Regions from separate parts of the Streptomyces sp. NPDC047982 genome, predicted to be linked through region 3. Evidence: riboswitches for the same ligand, from Rfam matches in the RefSeq annotation. Region 3 holds a riboswitch; each other region holds the start of a gene.
What was found. A riboswitch is a leader RNA that binds a small molecule or an ion and turns the genes downstream of it on or off. The one in region 3 is predicted to bind thiamine pyrophosphate.

Region 1: another riboswitch for thiamine pyrophosphate. It lies ahead of thiO (glycine oxidase ThiO); the one in region 3 lies ahead of thiC (phosphomethylpyrimidine synthase ThiC).
Region 2: another riboswitch for thiamine pyrophosphate. It lies ahead of ACGF2V_RS16015 (thiamine ABC transporter substrate binding subunit); the one in region 3 lies ahead of thiC (phosphomethylpyrimidine synthase ThiC).

Annotation. Positions count from the first base shown of each region.
Region 1 covers NZ_JBIDBS010000004.1:327,416-332,312, reverse strand. Annotated here, with positions in the region: gene ACGF2V_RS07005 (thiazole synthase) at 1-761, opposite strand, end outside; gene thiS (sulfur carrier protein ThiS) at 764-1,024, opposite strand; gene thiO (glycine oxidase ThiO) at 1,021-2,226, opposite strand; TPP riboswitch at 2,224-2,336, opposite strand; gene ACGF2V_RS06990 (hypothetical protein) at 2,445-2,789, shown strand; gene ACGF2V_RS06985 (FAD-dependent oxidoreductase) at 2,899-4,080, shown strand; gene ACGF2V_RS06980 (Rv2175c family DNA-binding protein) at 4,216-4,581, shown strand; gene thiE (thiamine phosphate synthase) at 4,669-4,897, shown strand, end outside.
Region 2 covers NZ_JBIDBS010000011.1:100,409-105,305, reverse strand. Annotated here, with positions in the region: gene ACGF2V_RS16025 (phosphatidate cytidylyltransferase) at 1-122, shown strand, start outside; gene rlmN (23S rRNA (adenine(2503)-C(2))-methyltransferase RlmN) at 232-1,338, shown strand; TPP riboswitch at 1,521-1,638, shown strand; gene ACGF2V_RS16015 (thiamine ABC transporter substrate binding subunit) at 1,712-2,842, shown strand; gene ACGF2V_RS16010 (iron ABC transporter permease) at 2,965-4,578, shown strand; gene ACGF2V_RS16005 (ABC transporter ATP-binding protein) at 4,581-4,897, shown strand, end outside.
Region 3 covers NZ_JBIDBS010000001.1:207,467-212,363, forward strand. Annotated here, with positions in the region: gene ACGF2V_RS00900 (GNAT family protein) at 1-219, opposite strand, end outside; gene thiC (phosphomethylpyrimidine synthase ThiC) at 319-2,133, opposite strand; TPP riboswitch at 2,128-2,261, opposite strand; gene ACGF2V_RS00910 (YibE/F family protein) at 2,333-3,667, shown strand; gene ACGF2V_RS00915 (SsgA family sporulation/cell division regulator) at 3,787-4,224, opposite strand; gene ACGF2V_RS00920 (helix-turn-helix domain-containing protein) at 4,326-4,897, opposite strand, start outside.

The DNA.
Region 1 (4,897 bases), on a different contig from region 3:
CGCCCCGCCACCGGAGACGACGCCTCGGCGAAGTGCCGGCGCGGGATCCGGCCCGCCCGGTACGCCAGCCGCCCGCCCGCAACCGCATGCCGCATCGCGGCGGCCATCAGCTCGGGCTCCTGGGCCCGGGTCACGGCGGACGCCAGCATCACCGCCGCGCACCCCAGCTCCATCGCCAGTGCGGCGTCCGAGGCCGTCCCGGCGCCCGCGTCGAGGATCACCGGCACCCGCGCCTGCTCGACGATCAGCCGGAAGTTGTGCGGATTGCGGATGCCCAGACCGGAGCCGATGGGGGAACCGAGCGGCATCACCGCCGCGCAGCCCACGTCCTGGAGCCGACGGGCCAGCACCGGGTCGTCGTTGGTGTACGGCAGCACGGTGAAACCGTCGTCCACCAGGGTCTCCGCGGCGTCCAGCAGCTCGACCGGGTCGGGCAGCAGGGTCCGCTCGTCGGCCACCACCTCCAGCTTGACCCAGTCGGTGCCGAGGGCCTCGCGGGCCAGCCGGGCGGTCAGGACGGCCTCGCCCGCGGTGAAGCAGCCCGCCGTGTTCGGCAGGACGCGGATGGAGAGCCGCCGCAGGACGGACAGCACCGATCCCCGCACGGTCGGGTCGAGACGGCGCATCGCGACGGTGGTCAGCTCGGTGCCGGAGGCGACGAGGGAGCGTTCCAGCACATCGAGGCTGGGCGCCCCGCCCGTGCCCAGGATCAGCCGGGAGCCGAACGTGGTGTCGCCGAGCGAGAAGAGGTCGTCGGACACGGTCAGCCTCCCTGGACCGCGGTCAGGATCTCGACGCGGTCCCCGTCGAGCAACGGCGTGGCGGACCACTGCCCGCGCGGCACGACGCTCTCGTTGACGGCCGCCGCGACACCGGAGCGGGCGGAGGTCAGCCCGGCGACCAGCGCGTCCAGGGCGGTGCCCGCGGCGAGGAGCCGGACCTCCCCGTTCACGGACACGGACATCGAAGCGGCGGAGGGGACGGACACGGAATCGGAAGCGGGGGAGGGCGCGGGCTCGGTCATGCGGGCTGCTCCTGACGTACGGAGTCGGCGGCGGGCGAGAAGCGGTACGGGGTGAAGGGGCGGGCCACCTCGGGCAGCTCACCGTCGGCCAGCGCCGCCGCCATGACGTCGCCGGTGACGGGCGTGAGCAGCACCCCGTTGCGATGGTGGCCGGTCGCGAGATGGAGGCCGGGCAGCGCGGTGGGGCCCAGCAGCGGGGCGTTGTCGGGGGAGCCGGGGCGCAGGCCGGCCCGGGTCTCGACGAGCGGCAGCTCCGTGATGCCGGGCACCAGCTCGTGGGCGTCGCGCAGCAGCTCGTAGACGCCGCCCGCGGTGACGGTGGTGTCCCAGCCCATTTCCTCGCTGGTGGCGCCGACGACCAGTTCGCCGTTCTCGCGCGGTACGAGATAGAGGTGGCCGCCCCGGACCAGGGCCCGGACCGTCCGGGAGAGGAAGGGCGCGTACCGGGCGGGCACGGTCAGTCGCAGCACCTGCCCCTTCACCGGCCGGACCGGTGGCGCGACCCCGTCCGGCAGGCCCGGCAGCCGGCCGCTGAGACTCCCCGCGGCGAGCACGGTCTGGCCGGCGGCGAGCTCCGCGCCCCGGGCGAGCACGATTCCGGCGGCGCGGTCGCGCACCACCGTCAGGCGCTCCGCGCGGGCCCGGTGGAAGACCACCCCGGCCCGCTCGCACGCGGTCAGCAGCGCGGCGGCCAGCCGGCGCGGATCGATCTGGTGATCGCCGTCGACCCGCAGCCCGCCGCGCACGCCCGGCGCGAGCATCGGCTCCAGACGGCGGCACTCGCGGCCCGTCAGCCACTGCGATTCCAGGCCCGAACGCCGTTGCAGGGCGTGCAGTTCCCGCAGATGGGCCCGGTCGTCGGCGTCCAACGCGACGGCGAGCGTGCCGCAGGTGCGAAAACCCGTGTCCCGGCCGCTCGCCTCCTCCAGCTCCGCCACGAAGGCCGGATAGCGGGCGGCAGAGGCGAGATTGAGGCCCAGCAGCAGCTCCTCGCCGTAGTGGAGCTCGGTGACGGCGGCCAGCATCCCGGCTGCCACGCGGGCGGCCCCGCCACCCGGATCGGGATCGACGACCCCGGTGCGCAGTCCGCGCTGCGCGCTGCGCCAGGCGGTCACCAGGCCGATGATCCCGCCCCCGACGACGAGGACGTCGTAAGGCCCCCCGTCCCCGGCGGACCGGCCTTCGTGGTGAGAAGAACGCATGGGCGTCCAGCCCCTCCCTTCGCCGGCATGACCCGGATCAGGTTCGTACGGTCGAAGGCCGCTCCAGCCTCCCTCTCAGCCCCTGCGTCCGGGCTCCCGCGAGTGTCTTACCGTGGCCACCCTAACGGCCTCACCCGCTGCCAAGCGTGGATGAGGCCGTAAACCCCGTCCACCGGGCCCGGTGAGGGACCGCCGGACCCAGGCAAGGGAGCAGCGCCATGGCCCGTTCGCTCGACGGACTCGTCCTCTCGCCGGTCGCCGATCAGGCACCCGGTCAGGTCGGTACCCGCACCCGCTTCACGTACCACGAGGAGGACGGCCGGATCTGGGCCGAGTACGCGGGCGGCGACGTGGTCCGCGGCCGACTCGTCGGCACCCGCGCCGGCGACGTCCTCGACTTCCGGTACGTGCAGCTCAAGCAGGACGGAACGACGTCCTGCGGCCACTGCGTCTCCACCGTCGTCGATCTCCCGGACGGCCGGGTCCGGCTGGAGGAGCGGTGGGAATGGGAGTCCCAGGAGGGCAGCGGCACCAGCACCGTGGAGGAACTCCCCCTGCCGTGACGGTCAGTCAGGTGCTTATGGTGGACAGGTGAGCGATCAGCAGCAGTCGCAGCAGTCGGAGCGCCCGAACCCGGGCACGGAGCGCCGCGTCGTCGTCGTCGGCGCGGGGATGGCCGGTGTGCAGACGGCCGTGGCCCTGCGGGAGCAGGGCTTCACCGGCCCCGTCACGGTGATCGGCGCCGAAACCCACCAGCCCTACGACCGGCCCCCGCTGTCGAAGGCGGTGTTGCTCGGCACGGCCGAGGACTCCGCCTTCGACATCGACTTCGAGGCACTGGACATCGAGCTGAGACTGGGCCTCGACGTCACCGGCCTGCGGGCCGCGGCGCACGAACTGGACACCCGGTCCGGCCCCGTCCCCTACGACGTGCTGGTCATCGCGACCGGTGCGGAACCGGTGGCCCTGCCCGGCACCGAGGGCGTCCCCGGCGTCCACCTGCTGCGCACGCTCGACGACGCGGCGCGGTTGCGGCCCGTCCTCGACGAGCGGCACGACGTGGTGGTCGTGGGCGCGGGCTGGATCGGCGCCGAGTTCGCCACCGCGGCCCGCGCCGCCGGCTGCGCGGTCACCGTCCTGGAGGCCGCCGGCCGGCCGCTCGCCGGCACGCTGCCCGCCGAGGTCGCCGCCCCGATGGCCGCCTGGTACGCCGAGAGCGGGGCCGAACTCCTCACCGGCACCCGGGTCGACCATGTCGAACCGGGCCGGGTGGTCCTCGCCGGCGGCCGCGGGATCCCGGCCGGGGCGGTCGTCGTCGGCATCGGTGCCCGCCCCGCCACCGGCTGGCTGGCAGGCTCGGGCGTCGAACTCGGCCCCGACGGGTCGGTGACCGCCGACGCGGCGCTGCGCACCTCGCTGCCCGATGTGTACGCCGTCGGCGACTGTGCCTCGTTCCCGTCCGCCCGCTACGGCGAACGCCTGCTCGTCCATCACTGGGACAACGCGCTCCAGGGCCCCCGGACCGTCGCCGCCGACATCGTCGCGGCGGCGGGCGGGGAGCACCCGGCGCCGCCCGCCTACGACCCCGTGCCGTACTTCTGGTCCGAGCAGTTCGACCGGTTCGTGCAGTACGCGGGCCACCACGCGGGCGCCGACACCCTGCTGTGGCGCGGCGACGCCGCCGACTCCGCCTGGTCGGTGTGCTGGTTGCGCGACGGGGTCCTGGTCGCGGTCCTCGCCGTGGGCCGCCCCCGCGACCTGGCGCAGGGCCGCAGGCTCATCGAGGCGGGGACGCGCGTCGACCCGGTGCGGGCCGCCGACCCCTCCGTGCCCCTGAAGTCGACGGCCCTCTGACGCCCCCGCCCCCGGGGGCCGACGGCTCTTCGACGTCCGTGCCCCTGGGGCCGCCGACCCTCCGACGGCGTACCGGCGCCGCCCGTACGGTCGGCCCGGCTACCGGCTGTCGGTCCGGGATGGCACGCTTGTCCCGTGACCGAGATTGACGCAAAGATCGATGCTCTCGTCCCTGCCTGGCTCCACCTCCCCGACATCGCCGACACGCTCGGTGTCGAGGTGACACGTGTGCGGCAGCTGGTCAAGGAGGGCCAGCTCATCGCCGTGCGCCGTGGTGAGAACCGGGCTCTCCAGGTGCCGGCCGCCTTCATCGCCGGCAACAAGGTGGTCAAGGGGCTCTCCGGCACCCTGACCCTCCTGCGGGACGATGGCTTCAACGACGAAGAGATGCTGGAGTGGCTCTTCACGCCCGACCCGACCCTGCCGGGCACACCCGCCCAGGCACTGAGTGAGAATCGCGGCACGGAGGTGAAGCGCCGCGCCCAGGCGCTCGCCGTCTGAGAGGCCGCACGCCGGGGTGCGGGCCGCACGGCCGCACCCCGGCGCCGTTCCGATGACCGCTCACGCTCTTTCGGGGGGAACCACACCATGCCCACGCCTCGCGCGCAGCTGTCCGACGCCCGGCTCTACCTGTGCACGGACGCCCGCAGGCGTCAGGGAGATCTCCCGGCCTTCCTCGACGCCGTCCTCGCCGCCGGGGTCGACATCGTCCAGCTGCGCGACAAGGGCATGGAGGCCGCCGAGGAACTCGAACACCTCGCGGTTCTCGCCGACGCCTGCGAGCGCCACGGCAAGCTCCTCGCGGTGAACGACCGGG
Region 2 (4,897 bases), on a different contig from region 3:
GCATCAAGGACATGGGCACCCTGCTGCCGGGCCACGGCGGGATCATGGACCGGCTGGACTCGCTGCTGCCGACCGCTCCGGTGGTCTGGCTGCTGCTGGTGCTGTTCGTCGGCTCCGGCTGAGCCGAGGGGCGGCTCGCCCGTCCCCCCCACCTGGGCGTTCTCCCGATGAGGGCCCGCTGTCCACAGGGCGGCGGGCCCTCGTCGTCGCGTCTGCGACACTGGATGAACCATGCCTAAGCCCGGAGAACTCACTTTCGTCGCACCCCGCGGAGCCAAGAAGCCGCCGCGGCACCTCGCCGACCTCACGCCCGCCGAGCGCAAGGAGGCCGTCGCCGCGATCGGCGAGAAGCCGTTCCGCGCCCAGCAGCTCTCGCAGCACTACTTCGCGCGGTACGCGCACGACCCGGCCGAGTGGACCAACATCCCGGCCGCCTCGCGGGAGAAGCTCGCCGAGGCGATGTTCCCCGAGCTGATGTCCGTGGTCCGTCACATCAGCTGCGACGACGACACCACCCGCAAGACGCTGTGGAAGCTGCACGACGGGACGCTCGTCGAATCCGTCCTGATGCGTTACCCGGAGCGGGTGACGATGTGCATCTCGTCGCAGGCGGGCTGCGGGATGAACTGCCCGTTCTGCGCCACCGGGCAGGCCGGTCTGGACCGCAATCTGTCGACCGCGGAGATCGTCCACCAGATCGTGGACGGCATGCGGGCGCTGCGCGACGGGGAGGTGCCCGGAGGACCGGCGCGGCTCTCCAACATCGTCTTCATGGGCATGGGCGAGCCGCTGGCCAACTACAACCGCGTCGTCGGCGCGATCCGTCGGCTGACCGATCCGGAGCCGGACGGGCTGGGGCTGTCGCAGCGGGGGATCACCGTGTCCACCGTGGGGCTGGTGCCCGCGATGCGGCGCTTCGCCGACGAGGGCTTCAAGTGCCGGCTGGCCGTCTCGCTGCACGCGCCGGACGACGAGCTGCGCGACACCCTCGTCCCGGTGAACACCCGGTGGAAGGTGCGCGAGGTGCTGGACGCCGGGTGGGAGTACGCGGAGAAGTCCGGCCGCCGTGTCTCCATCGAGTACGCGCTGATCCGGGACATCAACGACCAGGCGTGGCGCGGTGATCTGCTCGGCCGGCTGCTCAAGGGCAAGCGGGTGCACGTCAACCTGATCCCGCTGAACCCGACGCCCGGCTCCAAGTGGACCGCCTCCCGGCCCGAGGACGAGAAGGCGTTCGTGGAGGCCATCGCGACGCACGGGGTACCGGTGACCGTACGGGACACCCGGGGCCAGGAGATCGACGGGGCCTGCGGGCAGCTGGCGGCGGCCGAGCGCTGAGACCGAAGCCGACCGGATCGCGGGAGCACTGAGTCCGGCGTTCTGCGGGTCCGCAGTGGTCCGGCCGGACCGCGCGGCGCACGGGCGCCGGGGGCCGGGGGCCTGGGGCCTTCGGCGCCGGTCGGCCGAGGCCCCGGCGGGCCGGTCGGCCGGCCCGTGTAACCTGGCCCGGAATCAACTTCATATTCCGACAGGGGAGCGCCACAGCGCTGAGAGTGCGGCACCGGGGGACCGGTCGTCCGCAGACCCTCTGAACCTCGCCCGGGTCATTCCGGGTAGGAAGTTCGGTCATCAACTCATGCTGTTGCGCCCTGCCCGCTTTCCGCGGGCGGGGCCGCGTCTCTTCCTGGCCAAAACCCAGGAGGAATCCACCATGACCACCACGCGCAGGACCATGGGCGCCACGCGCGGGTCCGTGCGGCTCGCGGCCACGGCCGTCGTCACCGCACTCGGCATCACGTCACTGGCCGGATGCGGGAGTTCCGGCACCTCGTCCTCCGGCTCGGGCGGCACGAAGGGCACGGGCCCGAAATCCGTGACGCTCGTCAGCCACGACTCCTTCAACGCCTCCGACGCAGTGCTGAAGGAGTTCACCGAGGAGACCGGCTACACCGTCAAGGTCCTGAAGAGCGGCGACGCGGGCGTGGCCCTCAACCAGGAGATCCTGACCAAGGGATCGCCGCGCGGAGACGTGTTCTTCGGCGTCGACAACACCCTCCTCTCCCGCGCCCTCGACAGCGGCATCTTCACGCCGTACGAGGCGAAGGGCATCGACCGGGTCGCGGCCGGTACCCGGCTGGACGCCGAGCACCGGGTCACGCCGGTCGACACCGGCGACGTCTGCGTCAACTACGACAAGAAGTACTTCGCCGACAAGAAGCTCGCCCCGCCGCGGACCTTCGACGACCTGGCGAAGCCCGCGTACAAGAACCTCCTGGTCACCGAGAACGCGGCGACCTCCTCGCCCGGTCTCGGCTTCCTCCTCGGCACCGTCGCCGCCTACGGCGAGCAGGGCTACCAGGACTACTGGAAGAAGCTGAAGGACAACGGCGTCAAGGTCGTCGACGGCTGGGAGCAGGCGTACAACGAGGAGTTCTCCGGCTCCGCGGGCGGCAGGAAGGCCGAGGCCGACCGTCCGCTCGTCGTCTCGTACGCGTCCAGCCCGCCCGTCGAGGTGCTGTACGCGAAGCCGCAGCCGTCCGAGGCCCCGACAGGGGTCGCCACCGGGACCTGCTTCCGGCAGATCGAGTTCGCGGGCCTGCTGAACGGCGCGAAGAACGAAGCGGGCGGCAAGGCGCTGCTGGACTTCCTGATCAGCAAGCGTTTCCAGGAGGACATGCCGCTCAACATGTTCGTGAACCCGGTCGTCCCGGACGCGAAGCTGCCGGACCTGTTCACGAAGTTCGGCGCGACCGTCGAGAAGCCGACGACCGTCGCTCCCGACCTGATCGCCGAGAACCGTGAGCAGTGGGTCCAGTCGTGGTCCTCGCTCGTCGTGAAGTAGCCGGGCCCGCCGCTCTCGCGGAGGTGAAGGGCGCGGACGGCACGGGTCCGCGCCCGTGCGCCGACCGCACGGGCGCGGCGCGCGCCGCGTCCCGGCGCGCGGGCGCGGTGCGGACGGCCCTGATGGCCGTGCCCGTCGCGTTCTTCGCGGTGTTCTTCGCCTACCCCGTCGTCGCGATCGTCGGCCGGGGGCTGAAGGCGGACGGCGTGTGGCAGTTCGGCCGGATCGGCGAGGTGCTGGCCCGGCCGGAGATCCGCGACGTCCTCTGGTTCACCACCTGGCAGGCGCTCGCCTCGACCGCGCTGACGCTGCTCGTCGCACTGCCCGGCGCTTACGTCTTCGCCCGCCTCGACTTTCCCGGGAAGCAATTGCTGCGGGCGGTGGTCACCGTGCCGTTCGTCCTGCCGACCGTCGTCGTCGGGACGGCGTTCCTGGCGGTGCTGGGGCGCGGCGGACTCCTCGACGAACTCTGGGGCGTGCGCCTCGACACCACCGTGTGGGCGATTCTCCTCGCCCATGTCTTCTTCAACTACGCGGTGGTCGTACGGACCGTCGGCGGCCTGTGGGCGCAGCTCGATCCGCGGCAGGAGGAGGCCGCCCGGGTGCTGGGCGCCGGACGGTTCGCGGCCTGGCGGCGGGTGACGCTGCCGGCCCTCGCGCCCGCCGTGGCCGCCGCCGCGCTGATGGTATTCCTTTTCACCTTCACCTCGTTCGGCGTCGTGCAGATCCTCGGCGGCCCCGGGTACGCCACGCTGGAGGTGGAGATCTACCGGCAGACCGCCCAGCTCCTCGCCCTTCCGACGGCCGCCGTGCTGACGCTGATCCAGTTCGCCGCGGTGGGCGCGATCCTCGCGGTGCACGCGTGGACCGTACGGCGCAGGGAGACCGCGCTGAGGCTGGTCGATCCGGAACGGACCGCCCGCAGGCCGCGCGGGGGCGGGCAGTGGGCGCTGCTCGGCGCGGTGCTGCTGACCGTGCTGGTGCTCATACTGCTGCCCCTCGCGGTGCTGGTGGAACGCTCGCTCGACACTCCCGGCGGCCATGGTCTCGACTTCTACCGCGCTCTGGGATCGGTGGACGCGGGCGGAGGCACCTTCCTGGTCGCGCCGCTCGAAGCGATCGGGAACTCCGTGGCGTACGCGCTGGTCGCGACGACGATCGCGCTGGTCGTGGGCGGGCTGGCCGCTGCCGCGCTGACCCGGCGCGCGGGGCGGCTCGTGCGTGGTTTCGACGCGCTGCTGATGCTGCCGCTGGGGGTGTCGGCGGTCACCGTCGGCTTCGGCTTCCTGATCACCCTGGACAAGCCGCCGCTGGACCTGCGTACGTCGTGGATCCTGGTGCCGCTCGCCCAGGCGCTGGTCGGCGTGCCCTTCGTCGTACGGACCATGCTGCCGGTGCTGCGCGCGGTGGACGGCCGGCTCCGTGAGGCGGCCGCGGTGCTCGGGGCCTCGCCGCTGCGGGCCTGGCGGGAGGTCGATCTCCCGCTGGTGCGGCGGGCGTTGCTGGTCGCGGCCGGTTTCGCGTTCGCCGTGTCGCTCGGCGAGTTCGGTGCGACGGTGTTCATCGCACGGCCCGACCGGCCGACGCTGCCGGTGGCGGTGGCCCGGCTGCTGGGCCGGGCCGGTGAGCTCAACTACGGCCAGGCGATGGCCCTCAGCACCATTCTCATGGTGGTGTGCGCGGTCTCGCTGCTGCTGCTCGAACGTATTCGCACGGACCGGTCCGGGGAGTTCTGACGATGCTGACACTGGAATCGGCCACGGTCCGCTTCGGTGGGCGGACCGCGCTCGACCGGGTGGACCTGGAGGTCGAAGAGCACGAGATCGTCTGTGTGCTGGGGCCGAGCGGCAGCGGCAAGTCGACCCTGTTGCGGGTCGTCGCCGGGCTCCAGGAGACGGACGGCGGCCGGGTTCTGCTGGACGGGACGGACCAGACGGGGGTGCCGGTGCACCGGCGGGGTCTCGGCCTGATGTTCCAGGACCACCAGCTCTTCCCGCACCGGGACGTCGGCGCCAACGTCGCGTTCGGGCTGCGGATGCGCGGGGTGCCCCGGCG
Region 3 (4,897 bases):
CCAGGACCTCGGACGCGCCAGCCCCTCCCACTCGGGACGGAGGAGCGAGAACACCACGATGTCGTACCGCCGCCCCCGGTGCAGGCACGCCGACCGGCTCACTCCCTCCCGGGTGAACCCCGACTTGTCGAGGACGGCGAGCGCAGCCGCGTTGTCCGCGTGGCTGATGGCCCGGAGGCGATACAGGGGAAGCTCCCCGAACGCCAGGTCCGTCAGCACGTCCAGGGCGTCCGTGGGCCCGGGAGCGAGCGAGCAACGAGGGACGAGGGTGCGGAACCCGGCGGTCCGCCCCCTCTGTCGCCCCGGCCGGCCGTCACCTCAGTCCGCGACGGGCAGGTAGACACGGTTGCCGGCCGCCGCGAACTCCTTCGACTTCTCCGACATCCCCGCCTCGATCTCCGCTTGTGACACCCCGTGTTCACGCCGGATGTCCTGAGAGATCTTCATCGAACAGAACTTCGGGCCGCACATCGAGCAGAAGTGCGCCGTCTTCGCCGGCTCCGCGGGCAGCGTCTCGTCGTGGAACCCCCGTGCCGTGACCGGGTCGAGCGCCAGGTTGAACTGATCCTCCCACCGGAACTCGAACCGGGCGTCGGAGAGCGCGTCGTCCCAGTCCTGCGCCCCCGGATGCCCTTTGGCGAGGTCCGCCGCGTGGGCCGCGATCTTGTACGTGATCACGCCAGTCTTCACGTCGTCCCGGTTCGGCAGCCCGAGGTGCTCCTTGGGCGTCACGTAACAGAGCATCGCCGTGCCCCACCAGGCGATCATCGCCGCGCCGATGCCCGAGGTGATGTGGTCGTACGCCGGAGCGACATCGGTGGTCAGCGGGCCGAGCGTGTAGAAGGGCGCCTCCTCGCAGATCTCCTGCTGGAGGTCGATGTTCTCCTTGATCTTGTGCATCGGGACATGGCCCGGGCCCTCGATCATGGTCTGGACGCCGTACCGCTTGGCAATCGTGTTCAGCTCACCGAGCGTGTGCAGTTCGGCGAACTGCGCCTCGTCGTTGGCGTCCGCGATCGAGCCGGGGCGCAGCCCGTCGCCGAGCGAGTACGTCACGTCGTAGGAGGCGAGGAGTTCGCAGAGTTCCTCGAAGTTCTCGTAGAGGAATGACTCCTTGTGGTGCGCGAGGCACCACGCCGCCATGATCGAGCCGCCGCGCGAGACGATGCCGGTCTTGCGGCGGGCGGTCAGCGGAACGTACGGCAGGCGTACGCCGGCGTGCACCGTCATGTAGTCGACGCCCTGCTCGGCCTGTTCGACGACGGTGTCCTTGTAGATCTCCCACGTCAGTTCCTCGGCCTTGCCGTCGACCTTTTCGAGGGCCTGGTAGAGGGGCACGGTGCCGATCGGCACCGGGGAGTTGCGCAGAACCCACTCACGGGTGGTGTGAATGTCGCGCCCGGTGGAAAGGTCCATGACCGTGTCGGCGCCCCAGCGCGTCGCCCACGTCATCTTCTCCACCTCCTCCTCAATGGAGGACGTCACCGCGGAGTTGCCGATGTTGGCATTGACCTTCACCAGAAACCGCTTTCCGATGATCATCGGCTCGGTCTCGGGATGGTTGACATTCGCCGGCAGCACGGCGCGGCCTGCGGCGATCTCCTCGCGCACCGCCTCCGGCTCGACGCCCTCCCGGATCGCCACGTACTCCATTTCCGGAGTGATTTCGCCCCGCCTGGCATACGCGAGCTGGGTCACGGGCCGGCCGTCCCGGCTGCGGCGCGGCAGCCGGGGCCGACCGGGGAAGACCGCGTCGAGATTGCGCAGCCCTTCTCCAAGCTCTCGGCTTCGCCCGAGCAGGGGAGACCCCATACGCGGCGAGGTGTGCTTGAGCCCGTCGTCCTCGGGGCGGGCGGGGCGGCCCGGGTACTCCTCGGTGTCGCCGCGCGCGGTGATCCAATTCCCCCTCAGCGGCGCGAGTCCGCGACGGACGTCGGTCTCGACGGTGGGATCGGTGTACGGCCCCGACGTGTCGTACAGCGTCACGTCCTTGCCGTTCGTGAGGTGCACCTGACGGACGGGCACACGGATGTCGGGGCGTGAGCCCTGGACGTATCCCTTGTGCCAGCCGATGGACTTCCCGGCCTCGTCGCTCTGGCTGGAGGCAGGCGTGCGTGTGTCCGATGTGGTCATGGAGACCTATCTCCCTACGCCGGCATTACCCGGTAACAGGTTCGGCGGTCGGCGCAGCCCCTCCCGTACGGACGTACGGATATCAGCGCCCTCTCAGCCCGGTGCTCCGAGCTCCCGCGTGTGCAAAGGTTCCTCCACGCTAGCGCCCTGTCCGGTGGAATGAACAGAGGGTCCCTTGCCTCCTTGCGATGATCGCCCGGTGACGTCCCTCCCCAGAGCTTCCGAACCACCGAGCCATCAGCACGACCACGCACATGGCCATGCGCACGCCCACGGACCCGCCGCGCCCGTCTCCAGGCATCTGCGGAAGGTCATCGCGGCCGTACTGATCCCGTTCGCCGCCGCGGTCCTCGTCGGACTGGTGGCGCTCTGGCCGGGCGGTGCGCCACCGCACGAACGGACCGGTGTCGGCTTCGACCGGCAGACCCAGCAGGGCAAGGTGGTGGATGTCGCCCCCGTGGGCTGCAAGGAGGTGAACGCCTCCCAGATGCCGGTCGGGGGCGAAGCCGCTCCGCCGTCGACCGGCCGCACCGGGCTGTGCGCGAAGGCCACGGTCGAGGTGACGACCGGTCACGACAGCGGGCGGAGGTTCGTGGAGGTCGTCCAGCCCGACGCATCACGTCAGTTGCGCGAGGGGCAGGGCGTGGTCGTGGCGTACGCCCCTGACGCGCCCCGTGACCTGCAGTATTCGGTGACCGATGTGAACCGGAAGTTCCCGATGGCACTGCTGGCCGGGATCTTCGCCCTGGTCGTGGTCGCGGTGGGCAGAATGCGCGGGGTGATGGCGCTGGTCGCGCTCGCCGTGTCGTTCGCCGTACTGACCCTGTTCATCCTCCCGGCCATCCTCCAGGGCTCGAATCCGCTGATCGTCGCGGTGGTGGGGTCCAGCGCGATCATGCTGATCGCGCTCTACATGTGTCACGGGCTCACCGCCCGCACCTCGGTCGCGGTGGTGGGCACGCTGATCTCGCTCCTCTTGATCGGGCTGCTCGGCTCGCTCTTCATCGGCTGGGCGAGCCTGACCGGCAACACCGACGACAGCACCGGCCTCATCCACGGGCTGTATCCGCGTATCGACATGAGCGGCCTGCTGCTGGCCGGTGTCATCATCGGTTCGCTCGGGGTGCTCGACGACGTGACGGTCACCCAGACGTCGGCTGTCTGGGAGCTCCACCAGGCGAACCCGACGATGGGCGTGCGGGGGCTCTACCGGGCAGGGATCAGGATCGGGCGCGATCACATCGCCTCAGTCGTCAATACGCTGGTGCTCGCCTACGCGGGCGCCGCGCTGCCGTTGCTGTTGTTGTTCTCGATCGCCAGGAGCAGCGTGGGCACGGTGGCCAACAGCGAGCTGGTGGCGGAGGAGGTCGTACGGACGCTGGTCGGTTCGATCGGGCTGGTCGCCTCTGTGCCGGTGACGACGGTGCTCGCCGCGCTGGTGGTGTCCGCGGACCGCACAGGGCTCGGCGCGGAAGCCGGAGCTCCAGCACCCGTACGGACCGGGAAGGGCCGCCGTCGCAGGACGAAGCCGTGAGCACCCCGGAACGCACATCGGTCGGCTGACGAGGAGCGGTCCCGAACACGGAGAGCGATTCGCCCATTCGGCGGATGTCATGTTCGACCGGCGGCCCCCGGTCGGCGACACCGTGTTCTTCAGCCGGCGTTCTGCTCCTCGGCGAGGATCCGGCCCAGGGCCTCCTCGAGATTTCCCTCGAAGTCACCCAGCGTGCGCTCCTGCCCGAGCGGCACGAGCTTGTCGGTCCGGTCGAGAAAGGCTACGAGCGGCGCCGAACCAGCCCGGAAGAGAGCACGGTCAGCACCCACCTGGAGCCGGATGTGCACATCGGAAAGCCCTTCGGGTTCCGTGGGCCCGATGTGCACATCGCCGTCGCCACTGGGGCTGTTGAGGCCGTCGAGCAGCAACTCACGGCCGAATGCCCAGGTGACGGGGGCGTCACCTGGAAGATGGAAGGTCATCCGAATCGCATACGGATCACACACTTCGTACCGGAGTTCCACCGGGATCCGGAAAGAGAGCTCCTCGGAGACGAGAAAGCTCATCATGACCTCAGCTTGAACCGACTCGCGCATCGTTCAACCCCGCAGTAGATGAATCTGGCCAGGAATGATCCCCCATGGCCCTATTGACGCCATCGTGGTGCACGCGATAGCAGATCACAAGGAGTGATTTTTCAGATACTGATAGAGAACACGAACGAACGCAAGAGGCTGGCCACTTCGCCACGTAGTTGTTCGACTGCGGGGCGCAATCTGTGTTGTTGTTCCAGGGGTAGCGAAATCGCCATCGCGGCGGCGGTGAAGCCGACGGTGATCGGAATGGCCGCACAAACCGTTCCCAGCGCGTACTCCTCCCGTTCGACGACAGGTTCCATGCGCTCCAGCGCCTTCAGCCGCTCGAGGAACGTCGCGCGATCCTTCACCGAGTAGCGGGTCAGCGGCCGTACCGGATACCGGTCCAGATGATCCTCGCGGGCCTTTTCGTCGATCCGGCTCAGCAGGCACTGGCCGATCGCATGGGCATGCCCGGTCTCCCGGAAGGACACCCACTCGTGCACGGCGGGCGTGGCGGGGGCGTCGGCGACCGCGACGAGTTCGATCTCGCCCTCGCGGTAGATGGCGCAGTACACAGGGGCGCCGATGGTGTCGCGCCAGCGGCTCAGCGACTCGGCCATCCTGCTGCGACGGTTCTGCGGCGTACCCTCGGCGGTCAGGCGCTCGGCCGCGGCCCCGAAGCGGAACACTC